One region of the Paenarthrobacter sp. YJN-D genome, then DNA from elsewhere that is predicted to be linked to it. Evidence: riboswitches for the same ligand, from Rfam matches in the RefSeq annotation. Region 1 holds a riboswitch; each other region holds the start of a gene.
The links. A riboswitch is a leader RNA that binds a small molecule or an ion and turns the genes downstream of it on or off. The one in region 1 is predicted to bind cyclic di-AMP.
Positions count from the first base shown of each region.

Region 2: it holds a riboswitch for cyclic di-AMP, as region 1 does, so the genes downstream of both, HMI60_RS08855 (M23 family metallopeptidase) here and HMI60_RS07770 (hypothetical protein) in region 1, are expected to answer to the same signal.
Region 3: it holds a riboswitch for cyclic di-AMP, as region 1 does, so the genes downstream of both, HMI60_RS18710 (hypothetical protein) here and HMI60_RS07770 (hypothetical protein) in region 1, are expected to answer to the same signal.

Region 1 is NZ_CP053549.1:1,627,985-1,638,242, forward strand. It holds gene HMI60_RS07760 (aminotransferase class V-fold PLP-dependent enzyme) at 1-771, shown strand, start outside; gene HMI60_RS07765 (glycosyltransferase) at 779-1,837, opposite strand; gene HMI60_RS07770 (hypothetical protein) at 2,010-2,867, opposite strand; cyclic di-AMP (ydaO/yuaA leader) riboswitch at 2,871-3,058, opposite strand; gene HMI60_RS07775 (cell wall metabolism sensor histidine kinase WalK) at 3,167-4,666, opposite strand; gene HMI60_RS07780 (response regulator transcription factor) at 4,670-5,410, opposite strand; gene HMI60_RS07785 (winged helix-turn-helix domain-containing protein) at 6,072-6,938, shown strand; gene HMI60_RS07790 (histidine phosphatase family protein) at 7,042-7,566, shown strand; gene HMI60_RS07795 (LysR family transcriptional regulator) at 7,573-8,484, opposite strand; gene HMI60_RS07800 (EamA family transporter) at 8,557-9,468, shown strand; gene HMI60_RS07805 (hypothetical protein) at 9,512-10,144, opposite strand.
Region 2 is NZ_CP053549.1:1,863,373-1,873,630, forward strand. It holds gene HMI60_RS08820 (helicase-associated domain-containing protein) at 1-229, opposite strand, end outside; gene HMI60_RS08825 (hypothetical protein) at 284-499, opposite strand; gene HMI60_RS08830 (cold-shock protein) at 724-1,107, shown strand; gene HMI60_RS08835 (DUF3027 domain-containing protein) at 1,116-1,736, shown strand; gene HMI60_RS08840 (MFS transporter) at 1,780-3,090, shown strand; gene serC (phosphoserine transaminase) at 3,167-4,297, opposite strand; gene HMI60_RS08850 (metal-dependent transcriptional regulator) at 4,600-5,295, shown strand; cyclic di-AMP (ydaO/yuaA leader) riboswitch at 5,491-5,731, shown strand; gene HMI60_RS08855 (M23 family metallopeptidase) at 5,736-6,572, shown strand; cyclic di-AMP (ydaO/yuaA leader) riboswitch at 6,697-6,879, shown strand; gene HMI60_RS08860 (C40 family peptidase) at 6,884-7,615, shown strand; gene HMI60_RS08865 (NlpC/P60 family protein) at 7,710-8,492, shown strand; gene HMI60_RS08870 (HNH endonuclease) at 8,709-9,209, shown strand; gene HMI60_RS08875 (NTP transferase domain-containing protein) at 9,252-10,148, shown strand; gene HMI60_RS08880 (molybdopterin molybdotransferase MoeA) at 10,145-10,258, shown strand, end outside.
Region 3 is NZ_CP053549.1:4,033,896-4,044,153, forward strand. It holds gene HMI60_RS18680 (helix-turn-helix domain-containing protein) at 1-262, shown strand, start outside; gene HMI60_RS18685 (hypothetical protein) at 343-588, shown strand; gene HMI60_RS18690 (alpha/beta fold hydrolase) at 674-1,471, shown strand; gene HMI60_RS18695 (DUF6480 family protein) at 1,605-1,868, shown strand; gene HMI60_RS18700 (ATP-dependent DNA ligase) at 1,884-2,948, opposite strand; gene HMI60_RS18705 (hypothetical protein) at 2,995-3,225, shown strand; cyclic di-AMP (ydaO/yuaA leader) riboswitch at 3,354-3,504, shown strand; gene HMI60_RS18710 (hypothetical protein) at 3,520-4,698, shown strand; gene HMI60_RS18715 (CdaR family transcriptional regulator) at 4,967-6,181, opposite strand; gene ald (alanine dehydrogenase) at 6,390-7,508, shown strand; gene HMI60_RS18725 (IS30 family transposase) at 7,657-8,841, shown strand; gene HMI60_RS18730 (hypothetical protein) at 8,897-9,694, opposite strand; gene HMI60_RS18735 (RNA polymerase sigma factor) at 9,691-10,242, opposite strand.

The DNA of each region.
Region 1 (10,258 bases):
CAGGGAAGGATCGTTCCCGAAGCTTTGGCTGCGGCCATGGATGAGCAGCCCGGACCGTCGCTGGTCTGCCTGCAGGCGGGCAACCTGCACTCAGGCGCTTTCGACCCGATGGAAGAAGCCATCGCGGTGGCCCACGACCGCGGAGCGTGGGTCCATGTTGATGGTGCTTTTGGTTTGTGGGCAGCCGTCAGCCCCACCCTGAGGCCGAGGCTGGCCGGCGTCGAGGAGGCAGATTCCTGGGCAACGGATGCCCACAAAACCCTGAACGTTCCCTATGACTGCGGATTGGCGATCGTCTCGCGGCCGGAATCCCTCCGCCGCGCGTTCAGTGTCCACACCAGCTACCTGATCGCCACGGAAACAGGCCTGGGGGATCCGTTGGAGAAGGTTCCTGAGATGTCCCGCCGCGCACGCGGTATCCCGGTGTGGGCTGCGTTGCGGCAGCTGGGCCGCTCCGGTGTGATCGCCATGGTGGACAGGCTCGCAGCGAACGCACGGGCGTTGGCGGAAGGCCTGGCCGCTATCCCTGGGGTTGAGATCCTCAATGATGTGGTGTTCACCCAAGTCTCTGTGAGCTTCGGCAGCGATAACCGGACCCACAGGATCACGCAGCGGCTCATGGCCGAGGGGGCGGTGTGGATGTCCGGATCTTCCTGGCGCGGCCGGGAAATCCTCAGGATCTCGGTGAGCAACTGGACCACGGACGCCGGGGACGTTGCAGCGTCCATCGCAGCCGTCCGTGGCGCGGTTGAGGCGGAACCTGAAGAATAGACGCCCGTTACTGTGCCCTGGCCTGCGGCAGCTCAATGCTGTGGGGACGGTGGGCGGACTTCTGCCCGCGCAGGACGACGCGTAACCCTGCGGCCACCCGGGCGGCCGATCCCGTCAGAACCAGCGCGGTCAGGGCGCCCGGCAATAAACCGAGGGGATTGGACGTCAGCAGGACCACAACGACGAAGACCGCAGCCCACCCCAGGGCGCGAAGTACTCTGCCGGGAATACCGCTTCCCGTTTCCGCCACCGCACCGAGCTCCCTCCTAAGCTCACGGACGGGGACCCGTCCCCGGGCGAGGTCGCGCATCAACCGCGCCATACCGCGCAGATCGGCAAAGGCTGTCCGTACGACGTCGACGCTTGAGTTGGGATCGTCAGTCCAGTCCACGGGGACCTCGTGGACGCGCAAACCGCAGAGCTCGGCGTCGATCATGAGTTCAGTGTCAAAGAACCAGCGGTCGTCTTTGATGTAGGGGAGGAGCTTGCGTGCGGCGTCGGCCCGGATGGCTTTGAAAGCGCACTGGGCATCGGAGACGTGGGCGCCCATGAGGGTCCGCAGCAGGGCGTTGTAGCTGCGGGAAATGATCTGCCGCTGCGGGCTCAGGTTCGTGTGCGAGGCCGGTGACAGCCGGGTGCCGACAGCGACATCCGAGTGCCCGGAGAGCAGCGGGGCCAGCAAGGGTGCCAAAGCGGAAAGGTCCGCCGGCAGCTCGGCTTCCATGTAGGCCAGAATGGGCGACGGCGAGTTTTGCCAGACCTGGCGGAGTGCGTTCCCACGGCCTCTGTCCTGGAATCGGACGACGAGAAGTTCGGGCAGTTCCCGGGCCAGGCGCTCGGCTATCCGAAGCGTACCGTCCGTACTGGCGTTGTCGGCAACAGTGATCCGGAACGCGTGCGGCAGTGACTCCATGAGGTGGCTGTGCAACCGGCGGAGGTTCGCCTCTAGCCGCGCTTCCTCGTCGCAGACGGGCACGGTGAGGTCCAGGACAGGAACCCGGGCGGGGACGCCCACGCCCGGGTCCTGCGGGTGGTGGACTACGGTCCCTGGATCCGTGATGGTCATGGATCCAGAATGAAGGATCAGATTATGAACGCTTTAGGCGGAAGCTGTGACACTACTGTGAGCCCCGGCAAGCACCTGTGAAAACGAAAGAAGCCGCCCCGGTTTCCGCCATCCGCTCCAGTAAGAACTGAGGCAAACGGCGGAAGCCGGGGCGGCAATCAAACAGCTTGGCTTAGTACCAGTTGTTGGCCAGGTGGAAGGCCAGGGCAGCTGACGGGGATCCGTAGCGTTCCTTGATGTAGTTCAGGCCCCACTTGATCTGGGTCTGGTAGTTGGTCTGCCAGTCAGCGCCGGCAGAAGCCATCTTGCCGGCCGGAAGGGACTGGACAATGCCGTAGGCGCCGCTGGAGGCGTTGGTGGCAGTGGTCTTCCAGTTGGATTCCTTCTCCCACAGCGTGTTCAGTGCCGTCATTTCGGCGGCGCTCCAGCCGTAGCTGCCCAGAATGCTGGCGGCGTAGGCCTTGGCAGCAGCGGGGTCATCCACAGCCTTGGGAGCAGCTGCGGCGGCTGCGGCTTCTGCGGCGGCGGCAGCAGCGGCGTCGGCTGCCTGCTTTGCGGCAGCGTCAGCGGCGGCCTTTTCGGCGGCAGCCTTTTCTGCGGCGGCCTGGTCGGCTGCTGCTTGTGCGGCGGCGGCCTGATCTGCAGCGGCTTTATCGGCGGCGGCTTTGTCAGCTGCGGCCTTGTCGGCGGCGGCTTTGTCAGCTGCGGCCTTGTCGGCGGCAGCCTTCTCAGCTGCGGCCTTCTTGGCTGCTGCGGCTTCCTCAGCGGCCTTGTTGTTGCTGGCCTCGGCGGCGGTCCGGGCTTCGGCCACGCGGCTTGCCTCAGGGAGAGTAAGAGCTGCGTTGGCGGCGGTTCCGAGCGATGCAACGCCCAGTGCAGCGGCGATAACGCCGGCTACTACGGACATGCGTGCACCGGACTTGCCGTCACGGGCTGCCTTCTTGAGGACTGACTGCGACTTGGTCGACGGGTTGTCGTTATGGTCGCGGTGACGCGCGGAAGGGCGCGTCTGATCGTTAAATTCAGACATGTGTGATTACCTCTCAGCGCCTGCGGAGTTAGCTGTCGGGTTCGGATGAGGTCATCCGGCCGCGCATCACGCTGCGGCTTCACCCCAAGGGCCGGCAATAAATGCCTGGGCCCGGAGACTCTGGGTCCCCCGTCTCTGCCTCGGAGAAAGTACGGACTCCGGGAAGTGGCAGAGCTCGGCGCATCCCGGATGCGGGCCAGTTGGGGCGACCCACCCTTTCGACGGTACAGGAGGTTTCCGCAGAAGTCACATTTAGGTAACAGAGATCACGACGACGGTGAGTCGCCTTGCCGGGATCGTTACAGTTGTCCGCCGCTCACGGTTGGAAGCCTCACGGCGAACTCCGTACGACCCGGACGGGAGGTCACTTCGACGCTTCCACCATGCGCTTCCACTATGGATTCCACGATCGACAGGCCCAGCCCCGACGTCCCCTCCGACCCCGACCGCGCTGCGTCGGCCCGGGCAAAGCGGGAGAAGATCCGGCCTTGGAAATCGTCCGGAATGCCGGGCCCGTTGTCCGTCACGGTCACCACTGCACTGCCGTCGGCCGAGAGCATCACGCCGGTGACAACCGTAGTTCCGGGATCTGTGTGCTTCCTGGCGTTCGAGAGCAGATTGGCCAGCACCTGGTGGAGCTGCGTGGCATCGCCGCGGACGGTGATGGGTTCATCAGGCAACGAGAGCTGCCAGATGTGGTCCGGGGCCATGACTTTCTCGTCGCTCACTGTCTCAACCACAAGCTGGGTCAGGTCCACATCGGTGACCTTGACCGGTTGGCCTTCATCCAGCCGTGCAAGCAACAGGAGGTCCTCGACCAGCGTGGTCATGCGCTCGGACTGGCTTTGGACCCTGGCCAGCGACTTCCTGCCGTCGTCCGTGAAGTTTTCGGTCATCCGCAGCAACTCGGTGTAGCCGCGGATGGCGGTCAGCGGGGTACGCAGTTCATGGGAGGCGTCGGCGACGAACTGCCGCACCTTGGTTTCGCTTTCCTGCCGGGCCTCCAGCGCGCTGGATACGTTGTTCAGCATCTGATTCAGGGCGTAGCCGACGCTCCCTACTTCAGTGCCGGGATGGGAGGCCGACGCCGGGACCCGCACCGCAAGTGCCACCTCGCCGGCGTCGAGAGGGAGGCGTGAAACCTTGGTGGCGACTTCGGAGAGCTGCTCAAGCGGCCGCATGGTTCGCCGGATAATCACCGTGCCAACCAGGCCGATCACCACCAGACCGCCCAGCGATACCAGCACCATGGTCCAGACCAGGGACGCCTCGGCGGTCTGCTTGTCCGCCAGCGGCAGACCCGTCACGATCACGTCGTCGTAGTTTGTTGTCACGGCCACCAGGCGGTAGTCGCCGTTGGACAGGGAACGGTCCACAGGGCGGCTGTCCCGGGGGAGTGTCAGAAGTACCTGCTCGTCAGCGTCCGAAAGGGAGACCCTCTTGCCCTGGGCGTCGATCAGGCCTGAACTCCGAACAGTTGATCCGTCGATCCGGGCGTTCAGCGTCCCGGCGGCCTGGCCGCGGGCCTCCAGCGGATCCGGCCTCCCGGACGGTGCGTTCGGAAAGCTCGACGGCGGCCTGCCGAACTCGTTCGCGCGGCTGGAGGCCTGTTGAAGCTGCTGGTCCAGTTGCTTGTTGAACACCGCGTCCATGGAGGCGTAGCTGACGATTCCGACGGCGCTGCAGATTGCTACCAGCAAGGCCATGGCTACCAGCACCAGGCGGGTGCGCAAATGCCAGGTGGAGGGATTGAGCCAGCTGCGCCGGGAGCTCCTGGCAACTCCTGAAAGGGTGCCCAATGCCTAGTCCGCGGGTTTGATGACGTAGCCGGCACCACGGATGGTGTGGATCATGGGTGGGTGGTTCGCCTCGATCTTCTTGCGGAGATACGAAATGTAGAGCTCCACGATGTTGGCCTGGCCGCCAAAGTCGTAGTCCCAGACGCGGTCCAGGATCTGGGCCTTGCTGACGACGCGCTTGGGATTTTCCATGAGGTAGCGCAGGAGTTCGAACTGCGTGGCGGTGAGGGTGATGTCCTCGCCGGCCCTTGTTACCTCCCGGGTGTCCACGTTCAAGGTCAGGTCTCCCACCACCAGTTCGGCGGTGTCCATGGCAGCGACGCCGGAACGCTGGACCAGCCGGTGGAGGCGGAGGAGGACTTCTTCCATGCTGAAAGGTTTGGTGACGTAGTCGTCGCCCCCGGCCGCCAAGCCAACGATGCGGTCCTGGACGGCGTCCTTGGCGGTGAGGAACAGGGCGGGAACTTCCGGGGCGAAAGCACGGATGCGGTTGAGGACCTCGACGCCGTCGAAACCGGGCAGCATGACATCGAGCACCAGCACGTCGGGTCGGAATTCTTTGGCAAGCTTTACCGCCCCGGGACCGTCGGCAGCCACGGCTACGGACCAGCCGGCCATGCGGAGGCCCATGCTCATGAGTTCGGCAAGGCTGGGTTCGTCGTCCACCACCAGTGCACGGATGGGGGACCCGTCAGGATGGGTGAGCTGGGGAAGGTTGTTGGTCATGGAGTGCGAGGAGGCCATGGGACAACTCTCTGTTCTGCTGGTTTGCCAGCGCTTTGCCGGTCCTGTGAAGACGCTGTGAAGTCAACACTAGCGAGGTGGGACCCGGCCCGGGGTGGCACTTGGTCCTGAAACGGGGGACGATTTCGCCGTCTCTACCAGATTCCGGACAAAAAATTCGAGAAGTTGCCGGCCGACGATTGGACAACAAGTGTTTCAGAACGTGAGATTCCGAATCAGCTGCGATCGCGAACACGAGAGTGCGAATCATGCCCGATCAGCCGAAGAAAATTCACTGGAAGGCTAATATTTCTTCCTCGCAACGAATGAAATGGCGTTCATTTTAGGGGTCCACGGAATTGTGATTTGCAGCACAATAGACCTCTACGTCTCAAAATGTGGACGGTTCGGCGCTTTGTTACTTGCGTGTTGCCATTGTTACGTTGCACACTTCCAATGTGAACAAGAACTCAACAGCACCTGCAGCCGCAGCAACCTGGTCCAGCACACCCGCTGGCCATGATGACCGCTGTTGTCGAATGCAAGCCTAACTTTCCACCCCAAGAAGTTTCAGGCATTCGCCCCCTAGCCCAGCGTTGGGCGCCCCTCCCCAAACTCATTGCGGGGACATTCAGCATTCGAAGCCGCGATGACGGCTATTCACTTTTGAGGTAAGCACTCCATGTCAGTTGCATCTGGATACGTCCACATCTCCGTCCGTAACGCCAACAAGGCCGCGTCGAACGCAGGGCTCCGCCCCGGTTTCGGCAACCGCCCCGGCTACGCCCCCGCCCAGCAAGGCGCCGGCCAGCAGGCTCCCGGGTACGTGCCGCAGGGCTACAACCCCAACTCCTACGGCCAGTTGCGTGCAGTACCTGCCGCCGAGCCGGCACCCATGACTGCGCCCACCCCGGTGATCGCCCAGTCGGACAGGCTGCGCCCCGTCGCCAACGACAACGTAGCCCGCGGTTTCGTGCTCTACATGGGTATTGACGAAGAGACCGCAGCTGCGGCTGGAACCTCCATTGCCAAGTTGGCCCAGGAAATCCGTGCCTACGCGCAGTCCTTGGTGACAGGCGCCGAGAGCTACGCGGCCGTGGCCGTCGCTCCCGCCGGGGCACCCGGGTCCGCGCTCGACGTCGTGCGTTCCACCTTCGGCGACCCCACCGTAGCCTCCCGCCAGCGTGCGGAAGCGGCACGTCCGGCTCCGCAGCAGGAAGCCCGCCCCTCAGGCGTGCTGATCGATCTTGCCCGTCGCGAAGTGCACCTGGATGGCGAGTCGTTGAACCTGACGTTCAAGGAGTTCGAGCTTCTCAACTACCTCGTCGAAAACGGCACCCGCACCGTGGGCCGCGACGAGCTGCTGGAAGGCCTGTGGCGCAACGCCGAAGAGGTGCCGAACGAGCGCACCATCGACGTCCACATCCGCCGCCTCCGCTCCAAGCTGGGCCGCCTGGCGAACACCGTGCGTACAGTCCGTGGACAGGGTTACCGCTTCTACGAGCACCCCGAGGTCATCGTCTGGGCCGCTCCGGAATACTCGATCTAATCTTTTGACTGCGAAAGCGTCCGCCCTCCAGGGCGGGCGCTTTCGCGTTGTCCGGCCAGTGAGAATTGGCCTCCACGGTCAAGGGGACGGATAGGGTTGATCTATGAGTGACCACCACATCAAGCGGCTTGTGATCATGCGCCATGCCAAGGCCGACTGGCCCACGGGTGTGCCGGATCATGAGCGTCCACTGGAGGAACGCGGACACCGCGAGGCGCCGCTGGCCGGCAAGTGGTTGCTCGAAAACGGTGTTGTTCCGGACTTCATCCTCTGCTCCTCAGCCCTGAGGACGCGCCAGACCTGTACCTGGGTGTGCGACGAGCTCGGCGAGAAGGCGCCCACGCCCAAACTTGAGGACGGCCTGTATTCCGCCTCGGCCAACCGCATGCTGACGGTCATCAACCACGTGCCGGACACGGTGACAACGCTCATGGTTATCTCGCACATGCCGGGGGTGCAGGATCTCGCCATGCACCTGGCCTCCCGGGATTCGGATCACGACGCCTACATGGATGCCGCCACCCGCTACCCAACCAGCGCGTTGACGGTCATGGAAACGGAAAAGTCCTGGGCTGAGCTCGACGGGCAGGATGCGCGGCTGACGCACTTCACTGTGCCCCGCCACTAGCTGCCGCTATTCAGTCAATTCCTCAGCGGCCACTTCACGCAGCAAGCGGACAACGTGCCGGATGTTGGGGCTGGCCGTCATGGTCTTCCTGTACACGATTCCCACGGATCGCTGCTGGGCAGGCCTGACCACGGGAATGGCCACCACGCCGGGCGGCAGGGTAGGCCTGCCCAGGCGGGGCACCAGCGCAATCGCCACCCCCTGTTCGACCATGGCGATGTGGGTAGAGAAATCGGGATCGTAAACGCGAATGTCCGGGACGCGGCCCAGTCCGGCGAAGATCTGCAAAAGAGCCTCATTGCAGATGGCTCCTGCCGGGGTGCTGATCCACGTCTCGTCCAGCAGGTCCTCACGCTCGACGGCGGTACGCGCCGCAAGCGGGTGCGTGCTGTTGACCAGGACATCGGCCTGGTCGACACACAGGTCCTCGTGCACGACGTTATCCGGTATCACCAGCGGAACGGAGTTCCAGTTGTGGACCACCGCCAGTTCGGCTTCGCCCGATGCCACCCGCTGCACGGCTTCCCGGGGATCCTCCGCCAGGACGGTGATGTCCAGCGCGGAATGTGCGGCCGCCATTCGTCCGAGGACCGGTCCTACCAGGCCCCGGCAGGCCGTGGAGAAAGCCACCAACCGCAGCAGCCCAGACGGTTTGGCGGGATCGGCGAGGAGGGTTGCCTGGAGTTCCTCAAGTTCGCCCATGATCCGCCGGCCGTACCCTGCCAGCGCCAGCCCCCGCTCAGTCAGCAGCACTCCACGGCCGTTCCGCTCCAGGACGGCCACGCCTGTCTGCTTCTCCAATTTCTTGATCTGCTGGGAAACCGCTGAGGGGCTGTAGCCCATGACGTCCGAGGCAGCCACTACGGAACCGTGCTGTTCCACGGCGACCAGTGCGCGCAAAGCCGAGATATCGATCATGAAGCAAATCTACTTGGTTTATTGCTGAATTCAACGCTGGTGCTTCAAGGAAAAGGGCGTCAGAGTGTACTTGTGAACCTTCGCCACTCCTTCCTTGCCGTGCTTGTCGCCGTCCTCTGGGGCATCAACTTCGTCGCAATCGACCTCGGACTCCACACGAACGGCCGGGACGTCCCGCCGCTGCTCTTCGTGGCCATGCGCTTCCTCCTGGTGGTCTTTCCTTTCATCTTCTTCATCCGGAAAGCGGACGTCGGCTGGAAGGCGATTATCGGCGTCGGACTCTTCATGAGTGCCGGGCAGTTCGGTCTGCTGTACCTCGGCATGGCGCTGGGGATGCCTGCAGGCCTGGCGTCCCTGGTACTGCAGGCGCAGGTGCTGTTTACGGTGCTGCTCGCCGCGCGTTTCCTTGGCGAAAAGCCAAGCCGGAGGCAACTGGCCGGTGTGGCGCTCGGTATCGCAGGCCTGGCCGTCGTGGCGCTGGGACGCAGTGCCGTGGCGCCCGTGCTGCCGCTCATGATTGTGCTCGCGGCGGCATTGTCCTGGGCCGTGGGGAACGTGGTGGCGCGTCATTCCAAAGCTGCATCGGGCCTGGGGCTGGTGGTGTGGTCCGGCGCTGTGGTGCCGCTGCCGTTGGCCGGGTTGTCGCTGCTGGTGGACGGGCCCGGGGTCGTGTGGGGCACGCTCACCGATCTCCAGCCGGCCACGATCCTGAGCGCGGTCTACACGGCGGTGTTTGCCTCGTTGGTGGGTTACGGCATCTGGAACCGGCTGTTGTCGCTGTACCCGAGCTCCGACGTCGTGCCTTTTACGCTGCTGGTTCCGGTGGTGGGCATGACGGCTGCGTGGCTGGTCCTGAACGAAATTCCCACGCCCGCCGAAGTCATGGGTGGCCTGATCCTGCTACTCGGCGTCGCGACGGCGGTGCTGGGAATCCCACGGAAACGCCCGGATGTTCCCGTTGCGGGGCCCGCTCTGCGCGTCTAAACCTGGCGTAAGCGCGTAGAGCGGGCCTCGCAACGCAGGGGCGTTAGCGTTTGGGCGCTGCCTTGCGTTGGTTTGGAGCGTTCGACGCCGGCCGCTTGGCTGCCGTGGTCGGCGTCCGGGATGGTGCGGGGCGCTTAGGGGCAGCCGGCTTTGCAGTGCCCGCGGGGCGTTGGGCCGGCACAACCGGACGCTTGGACTGCGTCGCCTGGCGGGAAGTTGGCGTGCGCCCTGCCGGCCGTTTCCTTGCCGCAGGGACGGGCCGTTTCGCGGGAGCTGCAGCCCGCGAACCAAACGAAGGCACCACGGCTCCGAGGAACATGACGGCCAGTGTTCCCACCCCGGCGGCCACCGCTAAGTAGAAATAGATGTCAGAGTCCTTGGTGCTCACCGCACTGCCCAAAGCGTTGGCATCCTGGGTGAACGCGATGCCCCACATCCGCAGGAAGGCGATGCTGCAGCCGATGAACAGGCTCGTTCCGATGGCGCCCAGCAGGATCACAAAGTACCGCCGCCGGTTGAAGACCTGGACCAGGGAAGCCAGGTAGCAGAGCAGCACGCTGCCCAGGAACAGGTACAGCACCAATTCCTCGAGCACGACGGCGGCCATGACCAAGAGTCCCAGGGACACAAAGGCGGCCACCACCGCAAGCTTCCCGCTGTTCCCCATGTGACGCATGAGGTTAATCATCGCCGACCATGTGGCCGCGCCACGCCGTCGTACATTGCAGTTGCATACCGTTGCGGGGCCCGCTGAGCAGGCTATGAGCGCGTCATGCCACGCAGACCGGGC
Region 2 (10,258 bases), 240 kb from region 1:
CGGTATCGGTGTTGGTACACAGATGGAGGGTTTCCAGGACCTGCATTTCCGGCTTGTTCAGGCGTTCAAGTGCCCGCTGCACACTGACGCGTGCGCTCGCCCTCGCAGCCAATGCCGCAAAGTCCGGCGCCATGGGGGAAATGAGATCAGGCCGCGCGGCAAACAAGGCCCGCAGCGAATTGTCGCTGCGCGCTTCCAGTTCCTTGCTGAGCGCGCGAATAAGGGACATCAATCCAACGTTACCGCCCCGCGGCAACTCGTGCCCGATCCTGGGCCGGCCGCCCTACTGCCGGCGGCGTTGCCGGACTGCGTCCAGCATCAGGACCATCGCGAGCGTGAAGGCCACAGGCAAACCATAAAGGGCAGTGGAGGTAACCCAAACGGGCGCCACGCCACCGTAATATGCCACTGCTATGACCACGGCAACAGCTGCCAGGGAAAAGGCGGCAATGGCGACGGCGGCAATCATAAGGGGGCGGCGGTAACCCGGGGAAGTCATGCCTTCAACGCTAGCAGCAGACAGTCCGGGGCCGCGCGCCGCAGGAAATGAAGCCGCAGCTTGCCCGTGCATGGCCGACAAAGCGGGATTAGGGGGTCCGGCAGGATAACCTTGAAGGAACAGACCAACACGGACCGGACTGTCACCCTCGATCCCGCAGCTATCTGCGGATGCGGTAACGGCCCGGCGTGTCTCCCACAGCAAGAACGAAGAAGGTTGATTACGTGCCTACCGGCAAGGTCAAGTGGTATGACAAGGAAAAGGGCTTCGGCTTCCTCGCAGCTGAAGACGGCCAGGAAGTCTTCCTGCCCAAGACGTCCCTGCCTGCGGGCGTAACGGAGCTCAAGGCCGGTACCCGCGTGGAGTTCGGCGTCGCCGACGGCCGCCGCGGTGCCCAGGCACTGGGACTTCGCGTCCTGGAGAAGACTCCGTCGATTGCCAAGGCCAAGCGCATGAATGCCAGGGACCTCGCTCCGATGGTGCAGGATCTGGTCACCGTCCTGGACAACCTCTCCGGTTCGTTGTCCTCCGGCAAGTACCCCGATGGCAACAAGGCCAAGGCCATCAGCATGGCGCTGCGCAAGGTTGCCGACGAGCTGGAAGCCTAGGACCGGCCATGACCTCGGAATCCGCACAGGAAACAACGCCCGCACAGGATGTCCTGGATAACGCCGGGGCAGGTCCTCGTGGTGCCCAGGCTCCTGGCAACGGGGAAGCTCCCGCGCGGAAGCCCACGGCCACCAAGCCGCGTGCCGGTTTGCCCGTGTGGCGCACTGGCAAGCCGGACGCCTTCCTTGCAGCCGCCGTCGATACTGCCCGTGAGGCTGTGGAGGGCATCGCCAAACCGGGCGAGGTGGGCGCGCACCTTGGCGCCAAATCCGAAGGTGACCGAGTGGTCACCCACCTGTTTGAGTCCAAGCTTGCCGGATACGGCGGCTGGCAGTGGTATGCCGTGGTGACCCGCAACTCGCGTTCCAAGATCGTCACTGTGAGTGAGCTCGGGCTGTTGCCTTCCGAGGATTCCATCCTGGCGCCGGAGTGGGTGCCTTGGGCCAAGCGTGTCCGGCCCGAGGACGAGACGCCCTTGGTGGAGGAGACAGAAAGTGACGTTTCCGAAGAGTCCGTGCAGGCTGCCGAAGACGAGGCAACCGGCCCGGCCGCCGAAGACGACGACGAACCGGACGAGTCCGGGGACGAAGACATCGCTGTGGACAGCGACGAAGCCGGGGCTGAATAAGCATTGCGGAAACACTGGGTGACTCAATGGATGGCGGACACTGATGTCCACGTTTAGGTCGCTCGGAATCCTCAACTACCGCATCTGGTTCTTCGGTGCGCTGATATCCAACATCGGGACCTGGATGCAGCGCACAGCCCAGGACTGGCTGGTGTTTGACCACCTGACAGCGCATGACGCCGGGGCGATGGGCATTACCTTGGCCCTGCAACTGGGGCCTCAACTGTTCCTTGCGCCCTGGGCGGGACTGCTGGCTGACCGCTACAGCCGGCGCAAGCTGCTGTTCATCACGCTCATAGCCATGGCCTTGCTCAGTACCGGCCTGGGCATCCTGGTATTGCTGGGCGTGGCTGAGCTGTGGCACGTGTACATTTTCGCGTTGCTCCTGGGAATCGTGACTGCCCTGGACGCGCCGGTGCGCCAGACATTCGTCTCCGAGCTGGTTACCGACGACTACCTGTCCAATGCGGTGGCCCTCAACAGCGCTTCCTTCAACGTGGCACGTATGATCGGACCCGCGGTCTCGGGCGTGCTGACGGTGGTGGTGGGCCCCGGCTGGGTTTTCCTTATCAACACCGTCTCGTTCGTGGCCATGCTTGTGGCATTGAAGCTGATTCCGGTGAAGTCGCTTCGTGCCCAACCCCGTGCCGCCGCCGGGAAGGGACGAATCCGGGAAGGGCTGCGCTACGTGCTGAGCCGGCCCGATATCCAGGTGGTCCTGGTGGCCATTTTCATCGTGGGCACTTTCGGACTTAACTTCCCGCTGTTCATCGCAGCCATGGTGGGTACGCAGTTCGGCATGGATGCAGGCGCATTCGGGCTGCTGAACTCCGTCATGGCCATCGGCTCAGTGACCGGGGCGCTTATGGCCGCGCGCCGTGGCCGGCCCCGCCTCAGGCTGATCTTCGCTGCAGCCGGTGGTTTCGGCGTGGCAAGTGCCCTCGCAGCCCTGGCTCCCAACGCCGTGATGTTCGGGCTCGCCCTGGTCCCATGTGGCCTGTTCGCCTTGACCCTGATTACCAGCGCCAACGGTTACGTACAGTCCACCACCGAGGCAGTCATGCGTGGCCGCGTGATGTCCCTCTATATGGCCATTTTCATGGGCGGGACACCCATCGGCGCTCCGCTGGTGGGCTGGGTGGCCAATGTGGGCGGCCCCCGCTGGGCTGTCGGCGTCGCGGCCGTAGCCGGCGTCAGCACCGCCGTCGTGGGTTTGGTGTGGATCATCAGGGCTAAGCAACTGCGCCTCCGCTTCGATCGCAGGGCCCGCGGCCTGCGGCATTTCCGGGTGGAGTCGCTGCTGTCCGGTCCGGTTACTGAGGACGGCGACGGCGGCCCTGGGCCGGTCCGCTAAGGCGCCTGGGGGATTTAAACGGGGGAGCCGCCCGGGCATGACCCAGGCGGCTCCGTTCGATCCTTTTTTGGGGGAGCTACTTCTTCAGTTCGCCCACCACGTAGTCGATGCTGGCGAGCAGGGCCGAGACGTCGTCCGGTTCAATGGCTACGAACGTGGCGATGCGCAGCTGGTTGCGGCCAAGCTTGCGGTACGGCTCGGTGTCCACCACGCCGTTGGCCCGCAGGACCTTGGCGATGGCGGCGGCGTCAATCGAATCGTCGAAGTCGATCGTGGCGATGACGTTGGAACGGTCTTCGGCGTTGGCGACAAACGGCGTCGCGTACTCGGAAGCTTCTGCCCATGAGTAGATGCGGTTGGCCGAATCTGCCGTGCGCTTGCTGGCGAAGTCCAGGCCGCCGTTGCTGTTCAGCCACTGCACCTGGGCATCCAGCGTTACCAGGGTGGAGAGCGACGGCGTGTTGTACGTCTGGTTCAGCTTGGAGTTGTCGATGGCTGTCTGGAGGTCCAGGAAGTCAGGGATCCAGCGGCCACTGGCTTTGATGCGGGCGGCCCGCTCCAAGGCGGCGGGGGAGAAAAGACCGAGCCACAGGCCGCCGTCGGAGGCGAAGTTCTTCTGCGGCGCGAAGTAGTAGACGTCCGACTCCGAGACGTCGACGTCCAGGCCGCCGGCGGCGGAGGTCGCGTCCACCAGGACCAGCGAACCTTCGTCGGCTCCCTGGACCCGCTTTACGGGAGCCGCGACGCCGGTGGAGGTTTCGTTCTGCGGCCACGCGTACACGTCAACGCCGGCTTCTGCCTGGGCGGCAGGACGGGTGCCGGGTTCGGACTTGATGATGGAGGACGCATCAAGGAAAGGTGCCTTGTTGGTGGCGGCGGCAAACTTGGAACCGAACTCACCGAAGGAGAGGTGCTGGGCCTTCTTGTCCACCAGGCCGAACGCGGCGACGTCCCAGAACGCGGTGGAACCACCGACGCCGAGGACAACCTCGTAGCCGTCGGGGGCGCGGAAGAACTGGCTCAGGCCCTCCCGGACGGAACCCACCAGGTTCTTGACGGGAGCCTGCCGGTGGGAGGTGCCCAGGATGGTGGTGGCAGCGGCAGACAGGGCCTCGAGCTGTTCCGGGCGGACCTTGGACGGTCCAGCGCCGAAGCGTCCGTCTTTCGGCAGGAGGTCGGCGGGTATGGTGATGCTGTTGTCGCTCACGTGTGGCTCCAAAGGGTATCGGCTCAAGATGGGTCGTGGCAGGTGGCGTCAGCTGCCCCTTCGACACCCCAATTCTGCCTGACATGGCCCGCGCGCAGGAACCTGCCCCTGTCATAGTCCGCCACGTGGAACGCGGACGAACAAGATGCGACCGCAATGGGTCCGGAATTATCCGGAGTAATTCCAAATAAGCTAGGCTGGGGGTTGGCGTTCAAAGGGTGGCGGTGGCACCGCCCACCCCGGTATGGGACGCGGTACGGTGGAGATTACGCAAGAACTGCGTTCGAGGAGAGCTGAGCTGGATGACGGATCTGATCGATACCACTGAGATGTATCTTCGGACCATTTTGGAGCTTGAAGAAGAAAACATTGTGGCTCTCAGGGCCCGCATAGCCGAACGCCTGCGGCACTCCGGCCCCACGGTCTCCCAGACCATCGGGCGGATGGAGCGCGATGGCCTGGTGATTGTGTCCAACGACCGCCACCTGGAGCTGACCGAAGTCGGACGCAAGCGTGCCACCGAAGTCATGCGGAAGCACCGCCTGGCGGAGCGGCTCCTGGCCGATGTCATCGGACTCGACTGGGCGTACGTGCATGATGAAGCCTGCCGCTGGGAGCACGTGATGAGTGAGCGCGTGGAGCGCCGGCTCTATGAACTGCTTGAGCATCCCACCGAGTCACCTTACGGAAATCCGATTCCGGGACTGGAAGCACTGGGAGGCATGGCCGGAACACAGTTCCCCCGGATCGACGTGAACCTCCTGCAGGCCATGGACGGCTACGCCTCCGACTCCCGGGTGGTTGTCACGCGGCTGGCCGAGCCCATCCAGGTGGAGCCGGAACTGCTCACCCAGTTGGATGAGGGCGGAATCCGGCCCGGGGCGCCGGTCTCGCTCGAGCGCGTGGGCGAGTACATCTCCGTCCGGGTGCCCGGCATCGAAGGAGCCTTGGAGCTCCCGCCTGAAGTTGCGGCGCACGTCTTCGTGTCCCTCAACTGACAGCCTTCCGGTCCGACAACCCTCCCGGCAGTGTCAAACCTCACTTTGAGAGGCTTTGGCGCGCGTGTGACCTGCGGTTTTTCGAAATTGATGATAATGGCCCGCCGCCGCAGGCGTCTTTCTGTTGATAACGAATTTATTACCAAGGGCCTTAATCCCCTATAGTTATCTACTAGCGCTGATACCAAAGCGTTACCTGATCCGGAGCCGAGCTCTGCCAGCGGATCGGGTGAACCATCACCACTGGCAGAGGCGGGGGAACCACAAGCGGCTGTCTAAAGAAGCAGCCTTGGGGTGAAGTCCGCAGCAGAAGTGCCCATTGATGCAAGTCCCTCCTTGGATACCTGTGTGCCGTGAGCGCTTCGTGCGGACCGGGTCTTTGAACTCTCTGACCCGAATCCGACAGCTAACTTCGCAGGCTTTTCAGAGAGGAACAGAGTTTGACATCGCAGAACGTCAGGGGCCGCCGCCGTGCGTCCGGCCCCGCTACTGAGCTGCGGCCAGCCCGCGTCGTAACGGAGATCCGGCCCCGCGACACCGAACGCCAGGTGCGCCGCCGTAAGAGCCCGTTGCGCCAGGTTGCCGACTTCGCCGCAGCAAGTGGCGTCGGGCAGAAGGCCGGAGTTGCGCTTGCCGCCACCGGACTTGCCCTGACTGTCGGCCTGCCGGCCACCAGCCCCGTCATGGCCACCTCGGAATCGGGACAGTCCGAATCTGCCCTGGCCGTTGGCGGCACTGTCGGAAGCCAGCCCGAAGTTTCCGCGGCAGCATCAGCCAAAATCGACTTCAGCCGCGCAGCTGTAGCCACCGCTGCGGACCCTGACGGAAAGCTGAAGCAACTGCTCAGCGCCCAGTCGGCCGGCAGCATCCAGCGTGCTTCTTCCGTGGGCACCCTGGGCAGCCCCCTCGACACGCTCACCACCGCTTCCCCCTTCGGTTACCGCGTCAGCCCCCTCACGGGCGGCACCGGCGACTTCCACCGCGGCCAGGACTTCGTGGCCCAATGCGGAACTGCCGTGCATGCAGCTGCAGCAGGCAAAGTGACTTTTGCCGGGTGGCACGAGTACGGCGGAGGAAACCGCGTGGTTGTGGATCACGGCAACGGCCTGGAGACCACGTACAACCACCTGTCGTCCTTCAACGTCCAGGTGGGCCAGACGGTCAACCGCGGGGACACCGTAGCCCTGAGCGGCACCACAGGCGCCTCCACCGGCTGCCACCTCCACTTCGAAGTACAGGTCAACGGCGAGGTCGTTGACCCCATGGGCTGGCTCTAAGCCAGTTGATGGTGCTCTCTCGCATTGATGACAGGCCTCGTGACCTGAATGTGACATTCGCTTTCAATTGTTATAACCTTCAGAGCGCATCGGCTTTTTAGGGGGCCGGTGCACTTGAGTGGATTGCCTAGCTCTGCCACCACTCGAGGTCCGTTCGCAAAATCGTCTGGCAGGGGCGGGGGAACCACTTCTGGTCTTCGAATGAAGGCCTTGGGGTTAAGTCGCAAAGTTTCCCAGTGAAGCAGCGCGGCCGGATGACTCCCATCCGAATCCGACAGCTCACCTCGCAGGCATTGGGAGAGGCTACCTACGTGTCATCACGCACTACCCCTGCGCGCCATCGCGCTGAATCGGTTCGTTCGAACCCGTTGAACACTCTTTCGAAGGCTGTTTCCTCGAACGCCGGTACCGTTGGCCGCCAGGCCGCCGTGCTGGCAGCAGCCTCAGGCCTCGTCCTTACTGTCGGGTTGCCGGCTCACGCCGCTGACACCGACGTCTCCACCTCGGAAGTCTCCAGCACCCAGCAGCTGGCTGCCACCGCGGTGGTCACCGCAGAGCCAACAGCCACCGTCTCCTTCGAGAGCCCCGTCGTGGCCACCAAGGAAGCCCCCAAGGTTGTCCAGCGTGCGGCCCAGGTCACAGAGCGCACGGCGGATGAAGCCACTGCAGTCACTGCCCAGTCCTCCGAAGCCAAGGAGTCCGCCTCCAGCGCGGCAGCATCCGGGCTCGCAGCGATTGCCTACACAGGAATCGGCTCGCCTTACGTATGGGGCGGCACTACTCCGAGCGGCTGGGACTGCTCCGGCTTCACCCAGTGGGTCTACGCCCAGGCCGGCATCAGCATCCCCCGCGTCAACGCCTGGACGGCCATGAAGCCCACCAGCGCCCCCCAGCCCGGTGACCTGGTCATGCAGAACGGCGGTGCGCACGTAGGCATCTACGTCGGCAACGGCATGATGATCAGTGCTTTGAACCCGGGCCAGGGAACCCTGCTGCACTCCGTGGCCTCCACCGGCACGTCTTCGTTCTTCACCCTCCGCTAGAAACAACCCGATTCGGGGCCGGCTGACGTACCCCTGCCAGCTGACCCACTACCCACAGGTACCCCAACTGCCTGCGGATACGAAAGAGAAAACAATGACCAGTGCACACAAAGTTGCACGGCACCGCGCTGAGGCCCCCAAGACCAGCTCGCTTGCCGTCATCGCAAAGGCCGTCACCGTCAACGCCGGTGGCGTCGGCCGCCAGGCAGCAGTCATCGCCGCAGCTTCAGGCTTGGTGCTGACCAGCGGTATCGCTGCCAATGCTGCTGAGACGAATGTCGACCGCGAATCGACGTCGACGTCCGCCCTCGATGTCCAGTCTGTTGCCCAGGCCACCATCGCTGCGGACTCCACGGTTGCCATCTCTTACGAGCGTCCCGTGGTCACCACCGTGGAAGCTCCGGCTCCCGTGGTTGAAGAGGCTCCGGCAAAGGTTGAGGCCAAGGCATCGACCAAGTCCACCGCCACCGCAGCTCCGGCCACGAACGCCTCAGTGGCCGTCAGCACTGCCACCCCTGCACCCGCTGCTCCGGCTGCGTCCAGCGGACTCGGCGCAGCAATTGCTGCCGCCGCGTACGCCCAGCTCGGTGTCACGCAGGACTGCACCATGCTGGTTACCAACTCCCTTGCAGCCGTGGGTATCCACTTCCACGACTGGCCCGCCGGTTACCTGTCGCTTGGCCGCACTGTCAGTGCAGCCGAGGCACAGCCCGGCGACCTCGCCTACTACGCCAACGGCGGTTTGGCCGGACAGGCACACATTGCTGTGTACGTCGGCAACGGCATGGCAGTCCACGGTGGATGGAACGGATCCACCACGGCACTGTTCAGCGTTAACGTCGGCTCCGGCCCGGTCTTCATCCGCGTCAACGGCTGACAATCAGCTCCCGGAACACCCCGCAGGCAGATGCCTGCGGGGTGTTTTGCTTTAATCACGCGTGAACTTTTGCCGACACTGTGAGCGAAACGACAAATAAATTCGTTGATACGGCATATAAGTGCTTACCCTTGTGTTGTCGATCCACAGCCCGTACATGCAGAGGGCAGCCGGCCCTCGTGCCCCTGACGGGTGCGGCCGTGAAGAGGTACGTGCATGCGCACACTCGTTCTGAATGCTGGATATGAACCGCTGGCGGTAATAACTTTCCGCCGGGCGCTGGTCCTTGTGCTCACTGGGAAAGCAAGCGTAGTGGCCGAAGGCGACGAGCCTGTCGTCGGGCCACAGGAGATTCTCGGACGCCCCTCCGTGATCCTCCTTAACCGCTACATCCGCCCCAAGTACAACAAGATCACTGCCGTGAGTCGCCGCGGGGTTCTTCGCCGCGACGGTCACCGGTGCGCCTACTGCGGGAAAACAGCCCACACCATAGACCACGTACACCCCAAGTCCAGGGGCGGCGCGGATTCCTGGGAAAACCTGGTTGCGGCGTGCTTGAAATGCAACAACGCCAAGAGCGACCACACACTTGCCGAAATGGGCTGGAAACTCCGTTTCAAACCCGGTGTGCCCCAGGGGACCATGTGGCAGATCAAAGAACTCGAGAAACCTGCGCCGGACTGGGACCCGTTCCTTCTGCCGGAATCCGCTGCCTGATCGATTTCTGCTGACCTCCCGCCGTCCGGGTACGCTGGGCGGATGGAGTTCAACGCCGTTGTTTTGGCGGGTGGCAGGGCCACCCGCCTCGGTGGCGTGCCCAAGCCCACCTTGAAGTACGACGGCGGCACCCTCCTTTCGCGCGCACTGGAGGCTGCCCGGGCTGCTGCGGCCACAGTAGTGGTGGGTCCCGGCGAGCACGGAGTGCATTTGCCCGGATCCGTGCTGCTCGCGCGTGAGGAGCCGGCCTTCGCAGGCCCGGCAGCGGCGATCGCCGCAGGGTTGTCGGCACTTGATACGGCCGGGATGAGATCCCCCTGGACGCTTGTTTTGGCCTGCGATATGCCCAAGGCATCGCAGGGGATCGGCCGCCTGTTGGAAGTGCTCGCTGCGCACCCCGCGGTGGAAGGGGTCATGGCGGTATCCGCTGACGGGCGGAAGCAACCGTTGTTGGGCATATACAGCACGGCCGCTCTGGACCGGGAGGTGGCCTCGGCCGTCCGGGGTTCCGGGTTAACGAACTCTTCAGTGTTCAAGCTGCTTGCTAGGCTGAACCTGCTGGACGTTGACGTCCCCGCGGGGTCCACAGACGACGTGGATACGTGGGAGGACGCCGCGGTGCTGGGTATTGACTACGAGTTGGAGGCGGACGTGAAGAGCCAGGAAGAAACGCTCGAGGACTGGTGCCGCATATTGCTGCAGGCGTTTGAGCTTGAGGGCGTGGAAATAGACATCAACGAGGTACTGGCCGTGGCAGGAGTGGCCGCGCATTCGGTGGTTCGCCCGGCCGCGCCGCTCACCACCTTCATTGCCGGCTTCGCGGCGGGAATGGCCCGTGGTATTGGCCAGGCCAGCGATGACGCCTCCATGAAAACGGCCCTGGACCTGGCCCGCAAAATCGCCAAGGAGTACTCGGAGACCGGGACTGACGCCGAATGACGGAGGCCCCCGGCGAGGGCCACCACGCGGCACACACATGGCAGGAGGCCCGGCAGCGCGCGTTCGACGTCGCCACGCCCATACCCCCGGGGCCGGTTTCGCTGGCAAAA
Region 3 (10,258 bases), 1.9 Mb from region 1:
CGTCGACCTCCTTGCGAGGCTCGGGCGGGGCGAAACGGTGACCGTCAGCAGCGTGGAGGAAATGCTGACGACTTCGCAGGCTGCGGAGCTTGCCGGGATCTCGCACACCTATCTGCGGAACATGACCGACCGTGGCGAGATTCCGGTGGAGTACCGGGGAACGCATCGTCGGATCCGGCAGGCGGCGATCATTGCGTGGCTGGAAACCCAGAAGCGCAAGCAGGACGAAACCGCCGCTGCGGAGGCTGCGGAAAGCGACTGAAAGCGTCCGAGTGATAAGGATCAAGCAACGATCCCAGCCAACAGGCGGGGACCTGTAAAGCCCGGGGTTACGCTTGATCGGTGGGCAATTTCAAAGGGTGGCATATCGTGGCCGGTTTGGCTGCGCTTGCCCTTGCCATACCCTTGGGCTCAGCCATGGGATTGAACTTTGTGGCCACCTTCATGTTCGCGTGCACGGTGTTCGTGGCGGTCACCATGTGGACCGAATCGAAAATCGCACGACGCCGGGAGGCGGCTGACGCTGCGAAGGCAGCTGATGCGCGGCCGGCCGACTCCAATGAATCGGACGACGCCGCGCGGGACTAGCTCGCACCGGCGAGCCCTCCGAAACCGACAGCATGCTGTTCAATAGCTGTATGGCTTCAAGGTACTTTTCCGTCATTTATCCCGCATGAGCGCGCTACTGTCCTCCGACATAGAGGCCCATGGCCTCACCGGACGCATCTTCTGGACCGAGGGGTCTCCCGACCCCGGGTCCGCCGCCGGGGCCGGGTCGGCAGAGAAGCCTGCCTACATCCTGATCCACGGCATCGGGGTTTCCCACCGGTACCTAGCACGACTGCACGCCGTGCTGGCGGCGCATGCGCCCACGTACTCCTTCGACCTGCCGGGCTTCGGCGGCACTCCCCGACCCGGCAGGCAACTCCAGGTCGAGGACTACGGTGCCTTCATTGCCGGGGCCCTGGCATCCCGCGGCATCGACTCCTACATTTTGGTAGGCCACTCCATGGGGGTGCAGTTCGCCATTGAGGCTGCACTGCACCGGCCGGAAAGTGCACGGCAGCTTGTGCTCATGGGGCCGGTTGTCGATTCGCGGCACAAGAACGTGATGCAGCAGTCGATTGCCCTGACACTGGATGGCATCCTCCGCGAGAGTCCTTCGTCCAACTGGATCGTCATGGGGGACTACTTCCGGTGCGGACCGCGCTGGTACGTCACCGAACTGCCCGTGATGATGAAGTACCCGACCCTGGATCGGCTGTCCGGCATCGATGTCCCGGTCCTGGTTCTCCGGGGAAGCCGCGACAATGTTGCCGGACCGGATTGGTCCTTGAGGCTTTCGCGGGCGGTGGCCCAAGGGCGCCTGGTGGAAATTCCCGGCGTCGGCCACGTTGCCCAGCACATGCGCCCCAAAGCCGTGGCGGACGCCATCCGCAGCTTCGTCAACGCCACCACCCGGCACCGCTGAGCAAGCAGGACGCCGAGGCGCAGGGAGCCGCATTGGCACGGGCACCTCTGCGGACGGCCTTGTTGGCGCGGCCCGTCCCGGATAGGCTTGCGGAGCAAGCTAATTAGTAAGCTTACTTACGAAAGGGCTCACCATGACCAGCTATGACCCGGAAGACGATCCCCGGACCTTCGGCGTGAGCGGCGCCAGTGGACCCATCGACACTACCGCCGACGCGGACAGCATCCACGAAGATCCCGACATGCGCCAGGACGAGGACGACGACCCCGCTTCCTCGGCCAATCCCGACCCCCTGGATGGAAACGTCACAGGCCTCGAGCCAGGCGGCGGCGTGCCCCCGGGAGAAACCCCGCCCGCCGAAGGCAGCATGAGCAGCGACCAGGGGCACGAGGAGTAGTTCCCCGCCGGGCCACTACGGCAGGCTCAGGATCTCCCCAAGGTCGTACTCCGCAGGCTCTTCCAGCTGCGAGTACGTGCAACTTTCAGGAGTCCGGTCCGGCCGCCACCGACGGAACTGCGTCGTGTGGCGGAACCGGTCACCCTCCATGTAGTCGTAGGCCACCTCGATCACCAGTTCGGGGCGCAGCGGCACAAAGGAGAAGTCCTTTCCGGCGCTCCACCTGCTCTGCGCCCCGGGCATCCGTGACCCCCCGGGCGAATCGTCCTGCTTGGCCCACTCGCCCCACGGATGGTCGCCGAGCTCCACTTGATAGGGCTCAAGCTCCGCCACCAACGCCTCCCGCTTTGCCATGGGGAATGACGCCACGACGCCGACGTGATGAAGCCGGCCTGAGTCGTCGTAGAGCCCCAGGAGCATCGACCCCACAACTTTCGCGGTCTTGTGCCAACGGAATCCGGCCACCACGCAATCGGCTGTCCGCTCATGCTTCGTCTTGAACATCACCCGCTTGTTCGGCTGGTAGGTGCCGTCGAGCGGTTTCGACAGCACGCCGTCGAGGCCTGCTCCCTCAAGCTGCACGAACCATTCCTTGGCGCGCCCCAGGTCCGTCACCGCAGGCGTTACGTATACAGGAGGCCGGGCGTCGGCGAGGGCCTTCTCCAAGGCAGCGCGCCGCTCGGCGAAGGGCCGGCCGGTCAGATCCTCGTCGCCGAGGGCAAGCAGGTCGAACGCCACCAGGGACGCCGGCGTCTTCTCCGCAAGCATCCGAACCCGGCTGTCCGCGGGATGGATTCGCTGCTGCAGCACCTCGAACTCAAGCCTGTTGCCTTGGATCAGGATGATCTCGCCGTCCACAACGCACTTGTCCGGAAGGTTCTTCTTCAGCGCTTCCACCAGCTCCGGGAAGTAACGGGTCATGGGCTTCTCGTTGCGGCTGCCCAGGACGATGTCGTCCCCGTCCTTGAAGACGATGGTCCGGAATCCGTCCCATTTGGGCTCGTAATGCCCAACGTCGGGGATGTTCGTGACGGACTTGGCGAGCATGGGCGAAACGGGCGGCATCACTGGTAGGTCCATAGCTCATGTCTACCGGCCAGTACGTGCCCAAGGCTAGTGTTGGCGGATGGACATCTTGGCCGTGTTGGCAGCAGTGCTCGGAGTTCCCGCGCTCATAGGCGCGCTTTGGTACTGGATTGCGCGGGAGAACAAGCGCGGCGTCCGGCGGGCCGCAGCAGGCGGCTTGCTGGGGATCGCAGACGAAGTCTTCCGCCCTGCCACACATCAGGCCCACCAGGTCCGGAAAATCGAACACGAACTCCCCGCCCCCGCGCCGGCCCCGAAGCCTAAGCGGTAGCACCCTCCCGCGGGGGCAGAACTACCGCCCGTTACATTAATGTGACTTTACTTTCCGCCTCCTGTACGGTCGTAGGGCGACCCGATCTCCGCTGGGCCGCTTCTGGATTGACGCCGGGCTCTGCCGCAATCCAGGATCCGCCAGACCCGCGGCAGAGACGGGGGACCCACAGTTTCCCGGGCTTGTTTTCTCCGCAAGCCCTTGGGGTGAAGCCGCCACGCGCGGCCGGACGGCCTCGTCCGAACCCGACAGCTAACCTCGCAGGCGTTGAGAGGCACAACCATGTCCCCAACCATGGATAACCCACGCCGCGCGCAACTCGAGCGCGAGCGCACCAAGCCAACCGGACGCCGTCGGGCCCAACCCAGCGGATCCCCGGAACCAGCCACGACGGCGATCCCCACCCAAGCAGAACCCGCCACGACGGCGATCCCCACCGTAACGGCACCCACTCCGGCATCACCCGCTACGGCTGCGCCCATCACGCGGGCTGCGGCCCGGGCCGCTGAGCGTGAGCGTGCGGCAAGGGCTGTGATCGCCCCTGCCGAGCCGAAGGCAGCCCCTGCGCTTCCGGAGCCGGCAACCGCAGCGATTCCGGTAGTCGAAGCCGCGCGGGCCGCAGCTCCGGCATCCACCACACCAGGGCCTCCCACGTCAGCCATTCCCGTGGTTGCCGCCCGCAAGGCAGCCACCCGCGGGGAAGCCGGAGCCGAAGCGGCTGCCCCGGCCCCGGCGGCATCCCGCAAGACACCTCCGCCGGTGACGGCATCAACCCTCGGCACCACCTCCTCATTTGGCCGCGAACCCCAAGCTGTTCTGCGGAAAGCCGCGTCGGTGAAGCACATGAGCCAGCGCATGGCAGTGGTTGCCGGAGCGCTGGGCCTGGTACTGACTGCGGGAACCGTCGGGCAGGCACTGGAGCTTCCGTTCTTCGGTCAGGAAAGTCCGGCCCAGGAAGCCAACGGCGGCCAGAGTGGCGAGGACCGCCAACCGGGCTCGGCAGCCCCTGCGCCCCGGGCTTCCTACACCACAGCGTCCTCCCCGTCGTCGTCGGGTCAATCGTCATCCGAAGCAGGCCAACCGGCGACGGTACCGGAAGCGCCTGTGGCGGTTTCGCCGTCGTCGGTTCCTTCACCGCACGTCTCCCTGGCAGCCCCTGTCTGGGTCCCCTCGGCGTCCGCCCCGGCAGTCGCAGCGCCGTCCCCCGTAGCCGGCACTCCGGCTCCGACCCAACCTGCGCCGGCGCCCGGCGACGTGCCCTCGGACACGATCACGACGCCGCCGGCAACACCGACGCCCACCACGACGCCGACGCCGACCACCACTCCCACGCCGACCCCGACGCCAACACCGACGGGAACGCAAACGGCAAAGCCCCGGCCCACCGGCAAGCCCACCGCAGGCACGTCGCCTCAGCCGCAGGCGTCCACCTTGGAGTCGCTCCTTGACGCCGCACAGAAGGCACTGCAGTGAGCACGCGGTTGCCCCGCACCAACGTGCACGCCGGCTGGCACGGGCGGTACTGCAGCAGCAGCCGCACGGCAACGTTCCGGCGCCGTTTGGGCCGCTGGAGTTGCCAGCGGCTGAGGCGCTCCTGACGCGTTCCCCCGTGAACGGCCAGGCAAGCGCATTGGCATCAGATAAGGCAGGTACCCGCGCGGGTACCTGCCTTATCTGTTTCTTGCGCTGAGTTTTGCCGGTGCTTAGATCCGCGGGTCCGGGCTCAGATCCGCGGTCCGGCTCAGATCCGCGGCCTGCCGGCCCAGCGCCGCGCCTTCAAGGCAGCATGCAGTTCAAGCCGGATGGCACCGTTCAAGGGATCAGCACCGATGAGCTGGCGGATGCGTCCGAGCCTGTTGTAGATGCTGCTCCTGTGGAGGTGAAGTTTCGCCGCGACATCCTGCACGGCACTGTCGTTGTCGTAGAGAAGCTCCAGGACCGGCAGGAGCTCGCCGTTTTTGTCCTGGTCCTCAAGCGTCCGGAAATGCACCGAGCCGGTATCGTCCCAGCCGCCCGGTGCCAGCAGGCGGTCAAAGAGCTGGTACACGCCCACGGAACGGCTGTCCACCAGTTCCCCGAGCTGCGCATCCACGGCCGCCGCCTGCGCAGCAACCTTGGACTGCCGGTACGCCCCCGCGAGCTGCCTGATCACCTGGAAGGGTTCGCTGATCCCCAGGATGACGCGGTCCACGGTCCGGCCGGCACGCTTTGCGAGCTCAAGCTGGTAATGGACCAGGACCTGCGCGTGGTCTGCCCGTCCTCCGGATTCCCGGAACAGGACCACCGAGTGGGTTTCCGTGCCCGCGCTGAACAAAGCCGCGTTCACGCCGATGGTGGACTGCAGCGCGGCTGAGCGGTGCGTGAGGGTTGCCGCGATGGGATCGACGTCGGACCGGGCACCTTCGGCGTCAAGGATCGTCACCAGTTGCCACGGGCCGCGGCCTTGGATCTCCTTCCACCCCGCAACGGCCGCCACGGCGTTCGATTCGCCGCCACAGGCCGAGAGGAACTCCTGCTCACGCCGGCGCCGGAACTCGGACTCGGCCGTGTTCGAGTCCAGGAGCAAGCCCGCCAACAGGTCCAGTTCGTCCCGAACGCCGGGCAACTGGGCGAGGATCGCCGTCGCGCTTTGCTCCTCAAGGTCCTGTTGCACCCACAAGTACCCCACACGGAAACCGCGGACCAACAAGGGGACACAGACGCGGCCGAGCATCCCGAGTTCGTCGTTGGCGGGCACCACCACGGGGCGCACGGCGGTGGAGATACCGTGCGAGAGCTGCCAGGCGCTGACGTCGCTGGGGACGCGCTTGCTGAGCAGGAAATTCACCCGGACGCGGTCTGCGTGGGATTGGTTGGAACTGTAGGCGAGAAGAACGCCGTCGAGGTCCTCCAAGGACAGTCCGCGGCCGAGCTTCAGTGCTACGCGTTCAACGATCTGTTCCACGTCTTGCTGCATCCGGAAAGCGTACCAACAGCAGGCGACACCTGACGCCTTGGTGCTCGACAAATGTCGAGCTTGACGGCAGGAGTTCCTTGAATTTCCGGGGGTTTGCTCCCGGGCCGGTCGGGAATCCATGTCGCCTGCCTCACAGCCGGATTTATTCTGGAATCACAGCCCGCAGCAAATATTCGGCCGAACAGGCCGCTAACGATGGAGCCAGCAAATGATCATCGGCGTCCCCAAAGAAATCAAGAACAACGAGTTCCGCGTAGCCATCACGGCCGCCGGCGTCCACGAATTCCGCACCCACGGACACACCGTTCTGGTTGAGCGCGGCGCAGGCCTCGGCTCGGGCATCACCGACGAGGAATACTCGATCGCTGGCGCCGAAATCGTCAACGAAGCCGATGACGTGTGGGGCCGCGCGGACATGGTCATGAAGGTCAAGGAACCCATCGCCGCGGAGTACCACCGCTTCCGCAAGGGCCTGATCCTCTTCACCTACCTGCACCTCGCCGCAGAACCCGAGCTCACCGCCGAGCTCATCAACTCCGGCGTCACGGCCATCGCCTACGAAACCGTGCAGGAAGGCCGCACACTTCCGCTGCTCGCCCCCATGTCCGAGGTCGCAGGCCGCCTGTCCGTCGTGGTCGGCGCTTCCTCGCTGATGGCTCCGGCCGGCGGCAAGGGTGTCCTCCTGGGCGGCGTACCGGGCGTCCGCCCGGCCAAGGTTGTTGTCCTCGGCGCCGGCGTTGCGGGAACCAACGCCGCTGCCATGGCGCTGGGCCTCGGTGCTGATGTCACCATCATGGACATCAACATCAACCGGCTGCGCGAACTGGACGCCCTCTACCAGGGCCGCCTGAAGACCGTTGCCTCCAACGCCTACGAGATCGAGAAGTCAGTCATCGACGCAGATCTCGTGATCGGCTCCGTCCTGATCCCGGGCGCCAAGGCTCCCAAGCTGGTCACCAACGAACTCGTCTCCCGCATGAAGCCGGGCTCGGTCCTGGTGGACATCGCTGTGGACCAAGGCGGCTGCTTCGAGGACACGCACCCCACCACCCACCAGGAACCGACGTACAAGGTCCACAACTCGATCTTCTACTGCGTTGCCAACATGCCTGGCGCCGTTCCGAACACCTCCACGTACGCACTGACCAACGTCACCCTGCGCTACGCCGTGGCACTGGCCAACCTGGGCGTCAAGGCCGCCTTCGACCGCGACCCCGCCCTGGCCGCCGGCCTCAACATCGCCGCAGGCCACGTGGCACACCACTCCGTTTCCGAGGCGCACAACCTGCCCCTCGTCAACGATTGGCACAGCCTGGTCTCCGCCTAAGCAGCCAACCACGACGGCGGGGTGCAGCTTCCACGCGAAGCCGCACCCCGCCGTCGTGGTTTAACGCCTGCCGAAGTGACAGTTAATGCCAATGTTCCCGGGGCAAAGTCATAGGGTCGTTGCAACGCTCTGATTGATGGAGCGTTTTATGGTCAAGTTGTTCCCCAAGGCTGCGCGTACTGAGTTTCTTGATTTGGTGTGTGCGGGGATGCCTGTTCGTACTGCTGCCCGGCGTGTCGGGGCGGTGCACGCTACCGGGCACAATTGGTGGGTTCAGTCTGGCCTAATGATGACCGTGAACCGGGGTGCTACCGGAGGTCTTGCCGATCCTGCTCCTTCAGTCGGGGGCCCTGGCCGTGCGTTGGGTCTGGAAGAGCGAGGCATGATCCAGATGGGTGTGCGGATGGGCCTCAGTTACGCGAAGATCGGCGCATTGATCGGGCGGGATAAGTCCGTAGTTTGGCGGGAGGTCAAACGCCACACGAGCGCGGACGGGAAGTACTACGCCTCGGTCGCTCACGCCAAAGCGCATCAGGACAGGCGCCGTCCCAAACCCTTCAGGCTGGCCAAGGACGAGGGTTTGTGCCGGCTGATCGGCGTCTGGATGGATGACGGGTGGAGTCCGAAGCTGATCTCCTCGATGTTGGCGTATTACTTCGGTGACGATCAGACTATGCAGGTGAGCCACGAGACGATCTACCAGGCCCTTTACGTCCAAACCCGCGGGAACCTGCGGGCGGACCTGGCCGAAAAGCTCAGCCTGAAACGCAAACAACGCATCCCCCACGGCACTGACCGGCGCGCCAACAGCCCCTATAAAGAGGCCTTCAAGATCAGCCAACGTCCCGCCGAGGTCCAGGACCGGGCAGTGCCCGGGCATTGGGAAGGTGACCTCATCATCGGCGCCAACGGGACAGCGATCGGAACCTTGGTGGAACGCTCAACCCGGTTCACGATCCTGCTGCACCTGCCAGGGGAGCACACCGCGGAAACCGTTGCCGCCGCGATGATCCGGGAGATGGCCTCCCTCCCGGATCACCTGCGCCGGTCGATCACCTGGGACCGCGGCACCGAACTGGCCGACTACGCAAAAATCCAGACCGCTCTCGATACGACGATGTACTTCTGCGACCCGCACTCGCCCTGGCAGCGCGGCACCAACGAAAACACCAACCGGCTCCTGCGGTTCTGGTTCGAGAAAGGCACTGACCTTTCAGTGCACACCCCCGAGGACATCCGCCTGGTCGCAGCGAAACTCAACCGCCGCCCCAGACCAACACTGAACCTCGAGACCCCAGCCAACCGGCTAAACCAGCTGCTACAAGCGGCCTAACCCCCAGCGTTGCTCCCACCAATTGACTTTGCCCGAGGAACATTGGCATTAACTGTCACTTCGCGGGGATTTTCGGGGCTTCCGGGACCGGGGGAATCAGCTGGGACGGGACCGGGACGGGGATGTCCGATGGCCCGAGCTTCGAGGGATCAAGCTTTGAGGGGTCGATCTCCGGAGGCGTGACCGGCAACGAGGGAGCCGTGGGGAGCACACGCTTGCCAGGGTCGGGGTGCGACGGGCTCTTGGGATCCTGGGATGGGTTTCCGGGCGTCGCCGGGTGCGGTTCAGCGTGAGGTGTCCCGTCGGGGTTCCCGGGATCCGCCGGGCTGGGGCTGGCCTGTCCCGGAACCACTGCCGGTTGGCTTTCCTGATGTGCAGGGCCGGGTTCCGGGGTCGATCCCGAAGGGGCAGCGGGTTGCGGCGCATTGCCCGCGCCGGGAGCCAGTTGTGAAACCACCGAACCGATGGCCGCGCCAAGATGCTGGAAAGCTCCGGGAATCCCGCCCTCGGAGGCGGCAGCCGCTGTGGCGCCACCGGCCAGCGACACCGCCACAGCGAGGCCCGCAATGGCTGCGCGCCGCTTCTTCCACCGCCGCGCAGCCAACTCATCTGTTGCCGGGGTTTGCTCGGGTGCCGGGACTTGCGGCGTTACGGCAGCGGGTCTGGTAACCATCGCCCCACCCGCCATCAGCGCACGAACGGCCTCGGACGGAATTGGCGCAGTGTCGGCCAGGGAGCGCAGCTCGAGAAGTTCGCTGCGGAGGTCCGTGCTGCCCTCAAGCCCGGCGTCGGCCAGCAGGGAATCGATGGCCTGCTGGTCATTGCCGCGACCGGGTGCGGTGTATTCGCTCATGATGTGCCGTTCCTTAGTAGCGCACGTTTCTTCAATGCGCCCAATGCCCTGCGCTGCAGCTGTTTCACGGACCCTTGGGATTTGCCCATGATGTCCGCAGCTTCTTCCACCGACAGGTCAGCAACGACCCGCAGTGCCAGGACCTCCCGATAATCCTCGGTCAGGTCCTCCAAAAGTTCCGTAACCCCCAGGCCGGACGCCCTTCCGAATGCCTGCTCTTCGGCCGACGGTGAGCGCCGGGTGTCGAAGTCGGCCTCGTACGGCGTGGAATCGGGGGTTCGTTCGCGCTTCCGGTAGTGATCCACCAGCCGGGCGTGCGCAATGGTGAACAGCAATGTCTTGGCTCCCTGCAGCCCGCCGTGGAGGGTCTCCAGTTTGGGGTAGAGGGCAAGGAAGACGTCCTGCGTTACGGCCTCGGGATCGTCCACGCCGCGTGCTTTGAGATAGCCAAAGACCGGTCCGGAGAAGGCGTTGTAGGCAGCAGTGAAGAGCAGCGCGGGATCATCGTGATCCGCCTGCACATATTCATCAGCCAAGGGTTCAAGCACCCGTGGACGCCTCCCA